DNA from 2 places in the Actinoallomurus liliacearum genome. Region 1 is predicted to be linked to the other one. Evidence: riboswitches for the same ligand, from Rfam matches in the RefSeq annotation. Region 1 holds a riboswitch; the other holds the start of a gene.

Region 1 (7,885 bases):
ACCGCGATGCCGTCCGCGCTCGCCTCGATCACCGCCTGCTCGTGCCGGCGCTGCCGGACCGCCTCGTCGTAGTGCAGGGCGTTGCCGATCACCACGCCCGCGTGCCCGGCGAACAGCTCGAGCAGCTCGAGCTCGATGTGGCCCGCCCGCCGCCCGGAGAACAGGGCGTACAGCGCGCCGTACGGGCTGCCCCGGACGGTGGAGATGCCGACGGCGATCGTGTGCAGGCCCTCCAGCTCCGACCAGATCAGGTCGCCGAGGGCGCGTGTGTCGGAGGTGGCCAGCATGACCGTGCGCCCGGAGCGGAGCAGCTCGCCGACGAGGCTGGCGCGCAGGTCGGCGGTCGAGTCGCGCAGGTTACGCGGCAGCCCGGTCATGCTGACGAGCTTCAGCGTGTTGGTCTGCTGCTCGATGACGACGAAACCGGCGGCGTCCGCGCCGGTCAGCTCGATGAGGCCCGAGGTGACCCGGTCCAGCACCGCCGACAGCGCCGGCTCGGTGTTGAGGTCGGCGACCACGTCGTTGAGCCGCCGGACGAGCCGGATGCGCTCGGCGGTCTGGTGCTGGACGGCCTCGTCCTCCCGCACCGGCCGGTAGAGGCCGACCCAGCCGAGCAACCCGCCGTCCTCGTCTCGCATGGCGCTGACGACCGCCCGGACGTCGAGCAGCCGGCCGTCGCGGTGCAGCCGCCTGGTGAGGAACGAGATGTGGCCGCCCTCGCGGACGCGTTCGAGGACGGCGCGGTGCTCCGCGGTGTGCTCCTCAGGGATGATGCGCAGCCGCCGGCCCAGGACGTCGGCCGCGGCCCAGCCGAACACCCGCTCGGCGGCAGGGTTCCACAGCCGGACGGTCAGGTCGGCGTCCACCGCGATCATCGCGTCGGCGGAAGAGGCCACCGCCGCGCGCATCATCGCATCCGAGGCGCCCACGGAGCCCATAGTGCCACTCGCGCGGGACACCTACGCGAAGGTCAGCACCAATCCGCACTTACGGCATCGTTTCTGGTTGGGGGCCGTCTGCACCCAGTCGTGCTCACACTGCGCCATGGTGATCGCCTCCCCGCGCTCCGTACACCCATGATGACCGGCGTACCTCCGTCGCGACGGGTTATTCACGCACTCACCCTCCCCACGACCCGCCCGATGCGACGGCGCCAAGCCGCCGGCGGCGTTCCGGCCGGTCACTGCGCTTTGTCCCGTCAACACCGATGGCAAGGCTCTGTGCCGCCGACATGAGGAGGACACCGGCGGTCGGGACGGCGCGGTCACCGTGTCGATTTGTCGCTAGGCGCGCGCCGTGTCGGGGCGGGCGGCCGGCCGTCGGCGGCGGAAGGCGCCGAGGAGGGCGGTGACGGCTGCGGCGACGGCGAAGGACAGGAGCGAGGCGCTCATCCAGTCCGCCGGGGTGAAGTGCAGCGCGCTCTGCGCGTGTGTCCACAGCCGGGACCACCAGCCGACCTGGCCGGGGTTGATGAGCTGGTACGCCGCGATGCCCGCCGCCCAGGCGACGATCATCCCCCAGCGGGCGGGCGCCCGGTCGGAGACGTCCCAGCCGCGCCGCCCGGTGAAGCAGAAGAAGTCCACGGCCAGCACGCCGAGCATGGGCACGAACACCGACCCGATCAGCGTCAGGAAGCCGGAGTAGTTGTCCATGTTCAGCGCGAGCGCGAGCACCGTCGTCAGGGCGCCCAGCACCACGGTGAGGACCCGTCGGTCCGCGCGGGTCACGAGGTTCTGGATCGAGACCGCGGTCGAGTAGACGTTCGCGAACGACTGGTCGACCTCGCGCAGGACGAAGACCGCGAAGAACAGCGTGCCGAGGGCCACGTGCTGGAACGGGCCGAACACCTTCGAGGAGTCGCCGGCGACGAGCGCGAGCGCCAGCAGCCCGAGGACGTACGCGACGACCTGCGTCAGGCCGTACGCCACGCTCGCGGCGCCGAAAGCGGCCCGCTCGGAGCGCGAGTGCCGCGTGTAGTCGGCCGCCATCGGCACCCAGGAGATGGAGACGGCCAGCGCGGCGTCCGCGCCGATCCAGAAGTGACTCCACGAGCCGTGGGTGAGGTTCGGCAGCGGCTGCCGGGCGAGCTGGACGTAGAAGTAGCCGAGGGCGAGGACGACCGCGACGGTGACGTACCGGCGCAGCACCCGCACGGAGCCGAGCGGCCAGAGCGTCAGCACGGTCGTGATGGCGCCCGCCACGACCACGTACGCCCAGCGCGGGCCGCCGCCGGCGAGTTCCTTGGCCGCGCCCGCGATCGTGACCAGCTCGAACGTCCCCCAGCCGACCATCTGCAGGATGTTCAGCACGGTGGGGACGTACGACAGGCGGGTGCCGAACAGGCCGCGCAGCAGCATCATCGCGGGAACGCCGGCGCGGGTGCCGGGCACGGCCGCCAGCCCGAGCATGATCCCGCCGATCCCGGTGCCGACGACCATGGCGAGGATCCCGGCGATGATGGGGAGCCGGGGCGTGCCCTGGGCGTCCGGGGCGAGCACCGTGTACGCCCCGGAGAAGGCGAGAAGGCTCACGCCCAGGTTCGCCCAGAACGCGCTCTGGTCCCAGAAGCTGAGGACCTTCGGTGCGGGTTGGTCGAGGGTGTACGGGGCCTCGTTGTCAGACGATCGCTCTTCGACGGCGGCGCTCAAGGCACACTCCCTACGCCGGCATTACCCGGTCAGGTTCGAGCGGTCGGCGGCACCTGTGAAGCCGCCCTCTCAGCCCGGTCGTGGTCCGAGCTCCCGCGGGTCTTAACTTTTCCGCCGTAAATGTACCTCGTCAGGCGACGTATGGCTCTCCGCCCGATTCGCTGACCATCGGACGGCCCGCCGCCTCCCAGGCGTGCATGCCGCCCTGGACGTTCGCCGTCTTCCAGCCGGCGTTGTTGAACGCGGCGACCACCGACGCCGAGCGTGCCCCCGACCGGCAGATGACGAAGATGTCCTCACCGGTGGGCACCTCGGAGGCGCGGGCGCCGAGCTGGCTCAGCGGGATGTGCACCGCTCGGGGCGCGTGGCCGGCCTTCCACTCGTCCAGTTCGCGCACGTCCAGCAGGAACGCGTCGTCCGGGACCTTGGCGACCTCCACGGCGGGAATCTGTTCCCTGAAAGAGTTCACATATCAAAGGAACCACGAGCCATCGCCCGGAGTCGAATCGTCATGAGGCAATCTCCATCCAGACTGCGACCAGCGACCCTCGCCATCCCCGGCATCGTCGTCGCCGCCCTCGCGCTGGGCGGTTGCAAGAACGGGGACGGTTCCGCGACGGCCGCGCCGAGCAAGGGCTCCGAGACCCCCACCGCGTCGGCGGTGCCCGGCACCCCGGCGCCGACGGCCTCCCCGACGGCGCCCGCACCGACCGGGTCTGCGGCCGGGACCCGGCTGACCGTGACCGTACGCGCGTCGGAGACGTCGGCGCCGAAGACCTGGACGCTCACCTGCGATCCCGTGGGCGGGACCCTGCCCAAGGCCGACCAGGCGTGCGCGGCGCTGGCCGCGGCGGCCGCGAAGGGGCAGGACCCGTTCGCGCCGACGCCGAAGGGCCAGATGTGCACCCAGATCTACGGCGGCCCGCAGACCGCCACGGTCACCGGAACCTGGAACGGCAAGAAGGTCGACGCGACGTTCAACCGGAAGAACGGCTGCGAGATCAAACGGTGGGGCAACCTCGTCGCGCTGTTCGGCCCGGTGCCGTCCGCGCGCTGAGCGGCACGGGACCACCGCCTGTACGGGCGACCGGGAACCGCGACGGCTCCTGACCGAAGATGGGCCCCGCGCACGCGCGGGGCCCATCGCTGTTCGGCCTCAGCCTTTCGAGCTTCAGGCCTGCTACAGCAGAGGCTCGCCGGCTTCCGCCAGCCACAGAACCTCCGCGGCCCGCCTCTGGCGCTCCGCCTCCGCCCGGATGGATTCCAGGGTGGAAACCGCATCCTGACGGAGCTTCGCGGCCACGCCCCGGTCCCGACCCCAAACGATCTTGAACGAGGGGTCGGAGGAGTACCACCGGTAGTCGTACGGAGCAACCGTTCCGTAGGCCCGCAGCGGCTCCCCCGTCTCGGCGTCAGCACCATAGGCGCAGACGACGATCTCCGGGATGGCGTCGGCACTCGTGTCCGGCAGCGCGATCTCGGGCCTTTCGGTCCACGATCGCCACTGACGGTTGTTTCGGCCCACCCGACGCAGTTCTGCCGCGTCGGGGTGTTCCGGGTCGAGCTTCCGGAACTCCTTGACGAACCGGCCGTTGAACCAGAGCTCCGAGGTGGAGACCACCTCGTCCCGCTCCTCTTCGTAGACCGGGTTCAGTCCTTCCCGCAGCTCCGCCAGGTGCGGAGCCACGTCGATCAGCCACTCCGGATCGACCGGAGAGGCCATGCGGACGAGCGGCAGGACCCTCGTGCCACCACGGCGGCACTTGATCTCCAGATCCCACGGCAGGGCGACCAGCCATTGCGCGTCGCGCACGACCGACTCGCGAGCGAGCTCCCGGCCGATTCCGTCGCCGTTCCGGTAGACCCCGAACTCTCGCTCGTACAGATGATCCACCATCCCGGCGCACACTGCCCGGAGGATGTTCTCCCGCCGCCCGTTCGAACCGAACTTGACCTTGCCCTTGAGGGCACCGGCCAAGCGCCGACGCTTCTCCTTGGCCTCGTAGAAGGCCTTGACGAAGACGCCCGCCGCGGACATCTCCCTGCGAGACATCCTCCCGGCGGCGCGGTACACCGCCAGCTGGGCCATGACATCGGACGTCTCGCCCTGCGCCAGCAGACGCCAGCAGGAACACGACTGCCGCCCGAGCTGTCGGCATCGGTCACACACGCGAGCAGTGATCTCTCCCTGCTCGAGGATGGCCGCGACCGTGATCAGGTCATCGGTGACGCCCAGCCGGTCTGCCTCCACGATCATCCGTGCGTACTGCACGGAGACGGGAAGCTTCGCGACGAGGCGGCCGATTCGCGTCACCTTGCCGGCGGCGTCCATGCAGCCCAGCGCGCGAAGCGCGCGCTTGGCGTCACGGATCGCACCGGGCTCCGGCTGGTGGAAGAACCGCAGCTCCTCCATGTCGAACCCCGCGGCGGCCAGCCGTAGGGCCAGGGTTTCGAGCCGGCAGCGAAGAAGCTCCGGCTTCGGGAACTCCGGCCTTCCGGCGTGCGTGCACCAGTCGATGTACACACCCGGCTTGGTCCGGCCGGCACGGCCCTTACGTTGCGCGCGGTCGGCGAGGCTGACGGGTTCCAGGTACAGGCCCTCGACCCCGTCCACCAGCTCGACCCGCCGTTCCATGCCGGAGTCGACCACGGCGTCGATGTCCGGGATCGTGACGCTGGTCTGCGCCACGTTGGTGGCAACGACGCACTTCGGCCGACGCGACGGCCTGAAGGCCGCCGCCTGCTCCTGCGGGGTCAGCGTCCCGTGCAGGGGCAGGATCTCGGCGTCGAGGTCCGGCGTCGACCGCAGCCGCTCCACGATCTTCGAGATCTCCGCCTTCCCAGGCTGGAAGACCAGTACGTTGCGACCCTCCCTGAGGAGGGACACGACGTCCTCCTCCAGGGTGGCACCGCTCGCCGGCCGCTCCTCCACGGGGAAGGTGCGTCCCGGCACCGTGATGATCGGCGCCCCACCGAAGTAGGCCGCCAGCTCCCGTGCCTGGAGCGTGGCGCTCATCAGCACCAGCTTGAAGCCGGCGCCATTCTCCAACTGGAGCTTGCACCACGCGACCAACGTCTCGACGTTGGAGTTCCACTCGTGGACCTCATCGATGACGAGCACGGACGCTTGACCGCTCCCCATGAGCTTGCGCACCAGCGCCAGCCCATCGGTGGCGAAGAGGCAGCGAGTCGCCTCGCTGACCCTCTTCTCACGGGCGGTCTCGAATCCGACGGTGCCCCCGAGGGAGGCACCGGTCTCCTCGGCCACCCGCTCGGCGAGCGTCTTGGCGGCCAGAACACGCGGCTGCGTCACGACGATGTCGTAACCCTCCTCAAGCAGGTACTGGGGCACCTGGGTGCTCTTCCCAGCACCCGTCTCGGCAGTGACGATGACGACTGGACTGTCGGCCACCGCTGCCACGATCTGGCTGCGGAAGGCGGCGATCGGCAGGTTGCTGCCCATTTTTATTGTCCTCAGGCGGGTGGCTTTAGCAGCCCATCGGTTGCCCGATGCTCCTACCCGCTTGGCGCGCCTTTCTTAAGGGCACGTCTTCCACATGGCTTATGTGTTCGCCAATGCGGCATTGCAGGGCAGGAAACCCCTGATTCAAGTTTCTCTTCGTTGTTTCTCCCTTACGGGGTTATTCGGTTGCACGCATGGCGCAGCCTCGAACCCGCGATCAGGAAGACACTAGAGATCGTCCGACGGCACCAGGTGGCGGCAACTTTATGGAGGTGCCAAGAACGAGTGCCGCCGTCGGAGTGCCAGGCGTTCGTCCCCGCCATTCCTCGGGCGGGCGGCTCACTTGAGCAGGCGGGACATCCGGCGGTCCGCCAGGGGCTTGCCGCCGGTCTGGCAGGTCGGGCAGTACTGCAGGGCGGAGTCGGCGAACGACACCTCTTTGATCGTGTCGCCGCAGACCGGGCACTTCTGTCCGGCCCGGCCGTGCACCCGCAGGCCCTCTTTCTTCTCGCCCTTGAGGTCCTTGGCCGCCACGCCCCGGGAGCGTTCGACCGCCTCGCCGAGCGTGTGGACGATCGCGTCGTACAGCGTCGTGACGTCCTCGTCGGTGAAGCTCGAGGCCAGCTTGAACGGCGACATCCGCGCCACGTGCAGGACCTCGTCGGAGTAGGCGTTGCCGATCCCGGCGATCACGCTCTGGTCGCGCAGCAGCCCCTTGATCTGGGTGCGCCGCCCGTCGAGGATCTTTCTCAGCGTCTCCACCGTGAAGGCCGCGCCGAGCGGGTCGGGGCCGAGCGACCGGACGCCCGGCACCTCCGCGGGGTCGCGCACGACGTACACCGCGAGCCGCTTCTGGGTGCCCGCCTCGGTGAGGTCGAACCCGGAGCCGTCGTCGAGGTGGACCCGCACGGCGAGCGGGCCCTTGCCCGGCCGGGGCGGCGCGGGCGGCAGCGCGTCCTTCCACCGCAGCCAGCCGGCGCGGGACAGGTGGATGAGGAGGTGGATCCCGTCGACGTCGAGGTCGAGGAACTTGCCGTGGCGGGCGACTCCCGTGATCGTGAGACCGTTCAGCGCGGTGATCGGCGGATCGTACGTCTTCAGTGACGAGATGGCCGCCACGTCGATCCGTGCGATCGCCCGCCCGACGGCGTGCTCGCGGAGGAAGGCGGCGAGGGACTCGACCTCGGGCAGCTCCGGCATGGGTCCAAGAGTACGACTCCATCCACAGGCTGTGGACGACCGTCGATCTCGGCCGGATGGTCGCGCGCGAGGACCTCGGCGGGCGATCCCAGCGGGGACCTTGGTCCCTTGGCCGGACGCGGTCGCCCCGGCCATCCTGGAGGCGGGAGTTCGGTGTGACCATGACGGTCGCCCTGGGCGGCGACACGATGCTGGGACGCGGGGTCGCGGAACGGATCGCGGCGTGCGGCCCGTACGGCATGTTCGCCGATGAGGTGCGGGAGATCTTCCGGTCCGCCGATCTGTCCCTGGTCAACCTCGAGTGCTGCGTCTCCGCCCGCGGCGAGCCGTGGCGCGCCCCCGGAAAACCGTTCCACTTCCGCGCGCCGCCGGCGGCCGCGGAGACCCTCGCCGACCTGGGGATCGACTGTGTGACGCTCGCCAACAACCACGCGCTCGACTACGGCCCCGAGGCGCTGGCGGACACGCTCGGCCACCTGGCCCGGGTGGGGATCCGGGTCGTCGGGGCGGGTCCCGACGTACGCCGGGCGCGGGAGCCGACCCTGTTCGACACCGTGGACGGGCGGGTGGCGGT
Region 2 (7,885 bases), on a different contig from region 1:
ATCGCGGCTCAGGCGGTTCCTGCCCGCCCGGCCCGTACGTAGCCGGGGGCGGCGCGGGCACGGCGGGGGAGGACTCGACGGCCGGGTCCCACACCGGCTGCGGCGGGATCCGCCATGGATCGCCCGCCGGCTCCCACTCCTGCGTCCCCGGCGGCCGCTGCGGTATGTCGTCCTGCGGCTCCACCGGCGCGGAGTCCTGGGGCGGAGGTGGGCCGAAGTCCAAGAGTTCTTCCGCTGGTGCCTCCGGCGTGGAGCCCTGAGGAGGCCGGCCGAAGTGCAGGGGCTCGTCCTGCGGCGGTGCGTACGGCCCCGGGGGCGGCTGCGCCGGGGCGTACGGCTCCTGCGGTTGCTGCGCCGAGGGGTACGGCTCCTGTGGCGGCTGCGGTGGCGCGTACGGCGGCGAACCGGGCAGGCCCGGCGGCGGAGCGCCGTACGGGGGCGCGGGAGGCACGGCCCAGGGCGGCAGCGGCGGCTGGGCCGGATCCGGCCCCCAGGCCGGGGGCGGCGGGGGAGGAGGTGCCCACTGATCGTCGGACGAAGGCTCTTTGTTCGGATCGTCGTCCGGCGGCTTCTGCCCGGCCACACGCACCCTTTCCGTCCATCGCCGCGAAGGCGACCCCCACCCGACCTCCACGCAGAGCGTCGTGGCCAGATCTTATCGGGGCAAAGCGGCCATGGCGGTCCCGTTTGTCCCCGGTGTCCTGCTCCAACGACCGGTCGAGTCGTGAAATCGCGCACGCCGGTCCGGAAAGTGTCGTGTCACTCTGGATACGGCTAAGCGGATCGCCGTCTGAAATGAGAGGTGCCAAGGCATGCCGAGACTGCCGGTGATCGTCGCTGTGGTGCTCGCATCGGCTGGGACAGGATGTTCGCTTGTGGGTGCAGGCCAGGGAGATCCGGTCACGGCCGTGCCGCCGACCTCGGCACCGTCGGCGGTGGTGCGGATGGCGGGCGACGCGCAGGTGTGCACCGTGCGTCGTGCTTCCGGTCGTGACCGGGTGCGCGGTCTGGTCGCGGTCGATCCCCACCCCGTCGGCATCGTCGTCGTGTGGCTGCCTGGCATGAATCAGCATCCATGCCGTGCCGAGTTAACACGGGGGAACGCCGATCTGGCACGGCGCATTGCCAAGGATGTCGAAGCGGCACCGAAATGGCCGTCCGGGGTCTTCCACTGCCCGATGGACGATGCCCTGGATGCAGAGTTGTACTTCGAACAGCCCAGGCACGCGAAGGCGGAACTGGTCGACGCCGGCCTTGCAGGCTGCAGAGGGATCGCCGCTCCGGGTAGGTCGGCGCGTCAGTTCACCGACCGATTCGCCCGCGACCTCGCGTCGATCGCGCCGTCTCCTTGGCGAACCCGGCTCTGACGAGTTGATAGCTGAGAGTGATCGCCAGGAACCCGGACGCCGAGAGTCGCCTGGCTGGTCAGGCGTTGCTCGAACGCCTGACCAGCGGCCCGCGGCTGACGCCGGATCGGATCGACGCCATGGCCGACCGGTGCGGCGCCTCGCCCGAAGCGAGCCTCTGCCGGAATGTCTGGATCCGAGGTGCCGGTCCGCTCACTACTTCGACGCTCGGTTCTTCGAGGGCGTACTGCGTATCGGCCGTGCGGCGATCGGAGACTGCGCGCGCTACGCAGCCCTGGCTTACCTCCACCCCAGGCGACAACGGGAGGCAGGTGTGACAAGCCTGGCCTTTCCGAGGTCGTTCCCCGAGCCTTCTGCGCCCGCAGGTCAGGCGCGCTGGTCCTCGTCGGCGACCGCGACGCAGCCGCCGAGGGATAAGCCACGCGTCGAGAGGCAGGAGAAGCCTTGGCCGTCGGCGCTTTGCCGTCGCCGTTGACCGATTGCCGTCGGTGTGGCCCGTCCGGCGTCCGGATAGCCGGATTTCCCCGGTCAATGGCGGCCGCAATGTCCAATGCCGCCCGCCTTGGTGGGTGGGGCTCCCCGTGGGCGTGCGGAACGCTCGGGCAACGCGGCACGTTCGGGCGCGCAGATGCCGGTAAAGAGCGATAAGTCGGGCTGCCAGCGGGGGCGTTTCCCGAGGCTTGTGTATGCGGCTCACCCGCGTACACCGCCGAATCATCCAGAGCGCCGAGAGCGGAAGGCGTCCGGGGTGGCGGTGGCGCGCTCACGCGCCGACCGGCCTGTTCGTAAAGCTTCGTGGTCGATCTGCCTTCGAGCTACCGATCGGTGGTTGGGACATACCGTCACGAGTGCATCGGCATCGCAGGTCGCTGGTCGGCTGATTCCGTAGAGGGGGACGCGGATCGATCCTGTCCGACGTCACCACGGAGATGCTCGGCCTTTCCAGGGCTTCCGGAATTGTGGCGAGTCTCGGTGTGTCGGATCAGTCTTTCGGCAGCCGATCCGAAGGACGTGACGAGCGTGGACATCGCCCGACTGTACGAGATTCCCCGCAGGTTCGATCTTAAGCTGTTCGCTTATGCGGAGAACGTTTATCTCGTCCGTAATCTGGTGGATCAAGCCGTTGACTCCTGGGGCCTCTCCGAGAACGTCAGATTCGCTGGACGGCTCATCCTCACGGAGCTGGCCACCAACGCGGTGCGGCTCTACGAGGGCAAGGAAGTGCACGTGTGGGTCTCCAGCCAGGCCGGCCGGGATCTTCTGGAGCTGGCCGTCTGGGATCCCGACCCGGACAACCTCCCCAAGATCCTTCCGCTGACCGAGTGCGGCGAGTCCGGCCGGGGACTCGCGCTGGCCTACGAGCTGTCCGACCAGCGGCTCGGCTGGTACCGGTCGACGACGGCCCGCGGAAAGGTCGTCTGGGCGCGCGTAGGGCCGTAGTCCCGATGTATGGAGCAGTCTGGAGCGGTTTGGGTATGGGGTCACAGTGCCCGTCTGGGCGAGTTTTCGGGAATCGGCTGCGTTAAGGCAACGAAGTATCTACTCTCCGCAAGTAGTCGCTCACGCTGGATATCCAAGGAGAGTCGATGTCGGTCGTCCGGGCTCCGCTCAACCCGAAGGTCTCGCTCTGGCACATGCTGGCCTACCTGCTCAGGTGGGAGCGCGAGAAGAACGGTCTCTCGCTGGCGCAGTGGGGGAAGATCGCCACCGCCGCGCCGTCGACGGTCTCCAACGTCGAGGCGGGACGGAGAAAGATCGACGAGAGGCAGGCAAAGATCATCGATCGCCACTTCCGGACCGGCGGCCTCTTCGAGCTGCTGCTCTGGTACGCCCAGAACGGCCACAACCCCGACTGGGCCCAGTCCGTCACCGCGTACGAGGCCATCGCCCAACTGATCAGGATCTACCAGGGGCAGTACATCCCAGGTCCGTTTCAGACCGAGGACTACGCGCGAGCCCTGCTGCTGGCCGGCAGCGAAGTCAAGGATCTCGGCGAGACACTCAAGGCGAGGATGGAACGGCAGGCCGCGATTCTGGACCGGCCCGAGCCGCCCTACGTCTGGGCGCTGCTGGACGAGGACGTTCTGGACGACTGCATCGGCGGCGTTGAGGTCATGCGGGCACAGCTCCGGTACCTGCTCGAACTGATGCAGCGGCCGAACATCTCCATCCGCATCATCCCGCGTTCGACAGGTGCCCATATCGGTAAGGACGGCTCGTTCCGCGTCATCACTGTCGATTCCCGCGATATCGCCTACGCTGGAGCGGCGAGAGGCGGTCGGCTGATCGAGATGTGCGGCGAGGTCGAACAGTTCAAACTGGACTTCGACCGGATCGGGCAGAAGGCAGCCTCCGAGGACGCCTCGCGTGTGCTGATCGAACGGCGATTGGAGGCCACCGAGTGGCGATGCAGTGGCGCAAAAGCTCAGTTAGCACCGGGGTCAACGACGAGGCGTGCGTCGAGGTGGCGTCGCTGACGTCACGGGAGACCGCTGGACTCACGGTCGGCGAAGCCGATCATTGAGCAACGCCGCGCGATCTGTGCGGTTACTGCTAACACACCGCGAGAGGCGGTCGGCTGATCGAGATGTGCGGCGAGGTCGAACAGTTCAAACTCGACTTCGACCGGATCGGGCAGAAGGCAGCCTCCGAAGATGCCTCGCGCATCCTGATCGAACGGCGATTGGAGGCCACCGAGTGGCGGTGCAGTGGCGCAAAAGCTCAGTTAGCGGCGGGGTCAACGACGAGGCGTGCGTCGAGGTGGCGTCGCTGACACAGGAGACGACCGGCGAAGTCGGTCGCTGAGCGACACGGCGCGGCCGGTACGGACACCGGGACCGTACGGCCGCGCCTCGGCCTATGCCGGTCTACTTGAGCCAATCGGCGGTGGGCCAGGTTTCCCGCCGCCAGGCGCTGTCCCAGAACATCCACTCGTACTCGGTGGCGCGGAAGAAGGCGCGGGTCATCGCCTCGCGGGTCGCCGGGTCGGTGGTCGCGGCCAGGCGGTCGGTGATGTCCTTGGCGCGCTCGGTGGACTCGGCGAAGGCCGGGTCGGAGTAGGTCGCGATCCAGGCGCGGTACGGGTGGTCCTCGACGCCCGCGGTGTTCTCGAGCAGGGCCGTCCCGACGTCCTGGTACACCCAGAAGCACGGCAGCACTGCCGCCGCCAGCACCGGGTACGGGTCGGCGAGGGCCGTCGCCTGGAGGAAGGACGCGTAGCCGAGGCAGGTGGGGGAGGTGTCGATGCCCGCCAGGTCGTCGGCGGTCAGGCCGAACTCCTCGATGTACCCGGCGTGCAGCGTACGCTCCGCCGCCAGCGCGGCGTGCGCGCTCTCGGCGAAGAAGACGGCGTCGTCGGTGTCGGTGGCCCGGGTCGAGGCGACCGCGAGCGCCCGGGAGAACGCCTCCAGGTAGCGGGCGTCCTGCACGATGTAGAAGGCGAACCGCTCCCGGTCCAGCGTGCCATCGCTGAGGGCGGTGTTGAACGGGTGCTCGTGGATCGCGCGGAGCAGTCGCGCCGAGCGCTTCCACACGTCGTCGCAGAACATCGAGATCTCCTCAGCGGTTGGCGGACGGCACGGCACGGACGCTCGACAGCACCAGGAGAGAACCGGTCATGGCGACGTCCCTTCGCTAGTCCTAGCTAGATCAGGTTCGACGGGTGTGTTCTCAGCCCGGGCCATGCCGGGCACCCCGCGTCACCGCCGACCGTAACAAGGATCGCCTGGGACCTGCCACTCATGGCGGCGCCCGGGGCGGGCCTCCAGCGGGTGCGAGGCAGTCTCCGCCGGCTGCCGCGCCGGCGTGTGACCAGGCTTGAGCATCACCTCCTGATTCGCGGGTCGTTCGACGCGTATCGTCCAGGCATGGACACCGCTGCTTCACCCCGCGTCCTCGTCATCGGGTTTGACCCGTATCGGGTGCCCGGGCCGTGGGATCCCGAGCCGGTGGCCAAGGCGATCGAGGCGGGACTGACCAAGTTCGCCGAACATGGCGTGGGCGTCGAGACCTGCCTGATCGGCCTTGATGGAAGTGACGACGTGGAAGCGGTCGTCGGGAATGCGCTGCGAGCCCATCCGTGGGAGTGCGTCACCGTCGGCGGTGGCCTGCGGCACTCAGACGATCAAGTCGAACTCCTCGAGCAGGTGATCAACCTGGTGCGGCGGCACGCGCCCGATGCGGCCATCGCGTTCAACAGCACCCCGGCCACCACCTACGAGGCCGCTGCCCGTTGGATCGAGTGACGACGGCGAACGACGCGGCTTGAGCGTCAGCTTCTGGCTCGTCGTCGGGATGCTCGACGAGAGCCACTTACGGCCTGACGCGTTCGGGGAACCCGGTCCAGCGCAGGTCGGCCGGGAGGTGGCTCATGTCGTTGAACATCACGATCGTGGGCGGCAGGCCATCGCGGTACTCGATGACCGTCAGTGCGGTGTTGGCGCTGTTCAGTCCGAGCCACCGTGATGGCGGCGCCTCCAGCGCGTGCCGCACCAGCCACGCGATCGGGTAGGCGTGCGTCACCAGGACCTCGTGCGTGTCGGTCCGGCTCCTTTTCGCGGTCGTGTCGGGGACCTTCGCGAATCGGGCGACCAGGGCCTCGGCAAGCCTCTGGCCCGACGCTGCCTCGGTGTCGTCGTAGCCGTCGAAGAAGCCGGCCCAGGACGGGGGTGTTTCGGCGGCACTGGGGACGTAGGGCACGTGGTCGACGAGTTCGGCGGCCTCGGTCACGGGCACGTTCGGTAGATGCCGCGCGAGTTCGTGCGCGCTTGCCACGGCGCGTGGCAGCGGAGAGTGCCACACGGCGTCGACCGGTACGCCGGCGAGCCGTTCGCCCAGCAGGCCCGCCTGCCGGCGCCCGACGTCGGTGAGCTCCCCGAACGCGTCGGCCGCGCCGTGGCGTGCCAGGTAGAGGTGTCGCGTTGTCATCCGTGGTCAGGGACGCGGTGCCCGTGCGGGCCCGTTCCCATCTCCTCTCGATCTGTAGGGGTGGGTTCGGCGGCTATGTAGGCGAGGTGCGACGCCTGGCGATGGCTCCCGGCCGGGGGCGGAAGCGATCGGTCACGCGTTCGTCCCCGTGACGGTGCCGGCGGTCCCGTCGATGGTGATGACGGCGTCGTCGCGGAGCCTGGCCGTTGCGTTCGGGATGCCGAGGACGGCGGGGATGGCGTGCTCGCGAGCGACGATCGCGGCGTGGGAGAGCGCGCCTCCGGTCTCGGTGACGACGCCGGCGGCGATGCGCAGCAGCGGCGTCCACGCGGGGTCGGTGAAGGGGCAGACAAGGATGTCGCCCGGCTGCACGCGCGCGAAATCGCCGGGACCGCGGACGATCCTCGCGGTGCCGGTCACGGTCCCGTGGCTGCCCGGTATTCCGTTGAGGGTGGCAGGTGGGGTGTCCGAGGTGCCGGAAGGCGATGGTGGCGGTGGGGGCGCGGCGGTGACCGGCCGCGCTTGCAGAATCCAGGCGCGGCCGTCGACGATCGCCCACTCGATGTCCTGCGGTCCGCCGAGTACGGCGGCGATCTCCTTGCCCAACGCGGCGAGGTGCGTGGCGGTCGCGTCGTCGAGCGCGGGTCGGTGCCGGACACGGATGGGCACGTCGCGAACGACGAGCCGCGTACCGCGCCGGTCGAGGCGGGTCCGTTTGTCCGCGACGGTGCGTGTGATCGACCCGTCCTCGGCGACGCGATAGGCGTCAGGGGTGACGGTGCCCCCGACGACGCTGGGGCCGAGGCCCCAAGACGCCTCGATCTCGGTCGCGTCGTTCGGTCCCGCGGGGGTGAACATGACCCCGGACACCTCGGCGTCCAGATGGCGCTGGAGGATGACGGCCATCAGGAGGTCGTCGGACGGCCGGCCGTCGCGGCCGGAGGCGCCCCGGTAACCGAGGGCACGTGGAGACAACAGCGAGGCCCAGCAGGCACGTACGGCATCGGCGACTTCGCCGACTCCGCGCACGGCGAGAAAAGTCTCGTACTGACCGGCCGCCGACGCCTGACCGGTGTCTTCGTTCGCCGCCGATGATCTCACCGCCACGGGCGGGTCGCCGAGCTCGTCGAGTGCGCGTCCCAGCGCGTCGACCAGGGTCGCGTGGAGTGGGCGGGCCTGGATCGCCTGCCGCGCCGCGTCAAGCTCGTCCGGCTCGCCGGTGAACCGCCCGAGGCCCAGATCGCCGATAGTGGCCAGGTAAGCGGCGAACGAGACGACGAAGCCGTCAGGAACCGGTAGACCCGCGCGGAGCAGCGCGCCAAGTGCCCCGGCCTTGCCTCCGCAGGTATCGGCGGCGGCCTCCAGGAGGGGTACGAGCACCGATCCCGCCCTTCAACAGATCGTTGACAACGTTTTGTTGAGTGTGCATCATCGGTCGCATGCCACGCAAGCAGGACATCGCTCACGGCGCGCATGCCGACCACCTTCAGGCCCAGCGTGAGCAGGACGCGCGTGAGCGTCTACTGGACCTGGGCGCCGATGCGCTCGACGCCCGTCCGTGGCGACCATCGCCGGCCCCGCCGTCGGCGGTC

What was found. Region 1 has a riboswitch for thiamine pyrophosphate ahead of ABD978_RS40645 (purine-cytosine permease family protein). Riboswitches for the same ligand answer to the same signal wherever they lie in the genome.
Region 2: linked by a shared signal. The riboswitch ahead of tenA (thiaminase II) and the one ahead of ABD978_RS40645 (purine-cytosine permease family protein) in region 1 are both predicted to bind thiamine pyrophosphate.

Annotation. Positions count from the first base shown of each region.
Region 1 covers NZ_BAABHJ010000040.1:428,221-436,105, reverse strand. The annotation lists gene ABD978_RS40650 (sensor histidine kinase) at 1-938, opposite strand, end outside; gene ABD978_RS40645 (purine-cytosine permease family protein) at 1,284-2,648, opposite strand; TPP riboswitch at 2,639-2,755, opposite strand; gene ABD978_RS40640 (rhodanese-like domain-containing protein) at 2,779-3,117, opposite strand; gene ABD978_RS40635 (SSI family serine proteinase inhibitor) at 3,160-3,705, shown strand; gene ABD978_RS40630 (helicase-related protein) at 3,829-6,111, opposite strand; gene ABD978_RS40625 (Fpg/Nei family DNA glycosylase) at 6,451-7,311, opposite strand; gene ABD978_RS40620 (CapA family protein) at 7,473-7,885, shown strand, end outside.
Region 2 covers NZ_BAABHJ010000031.1:5,056-12,940, reverse strand. The annotation lists gene ABD978_RS34795 (beta propeller repeat protein) at 1-583, opposite strand, end outside; gene ABD978_RS34790 (hypothetical protein) at 813-1,367, shown strand; gene ABD978_RS34785 (ATP-binding protein) at 2,388-2,807, shown strand; partial or broken gene ABD978_RS34780 (helix-turn-helix domain-containing protein) at 2,954-3,739, shown strand; gene ABD978_RS44090 (DUF397 domain-containing protein) at 3,775-3,891, shown strand; gene ABD978_RS44085 (DUF397 domain-containing protein) at 3,909-4,172, shown strand; gene tenA (thiaminase II) at 4,235-4,915, opposite strand; TPP riboswitch at 4,976-5,073, opposite strand; gene ABD978_RS34770 (hypothetical protein) at 5,234-5,611, shown strand; gene ABD978_RS34765 (histidine phosphatase family protein) at 5,679-6,293, opposite strand; gene ABD978_RS34760 (PEP/pyruvate-binding domain-containing protein) at 6,426-7,673, opposite strand; gene ABD978_RS34755 (DNA-binding protein) at 7,733-7,885, shown strand, end outside.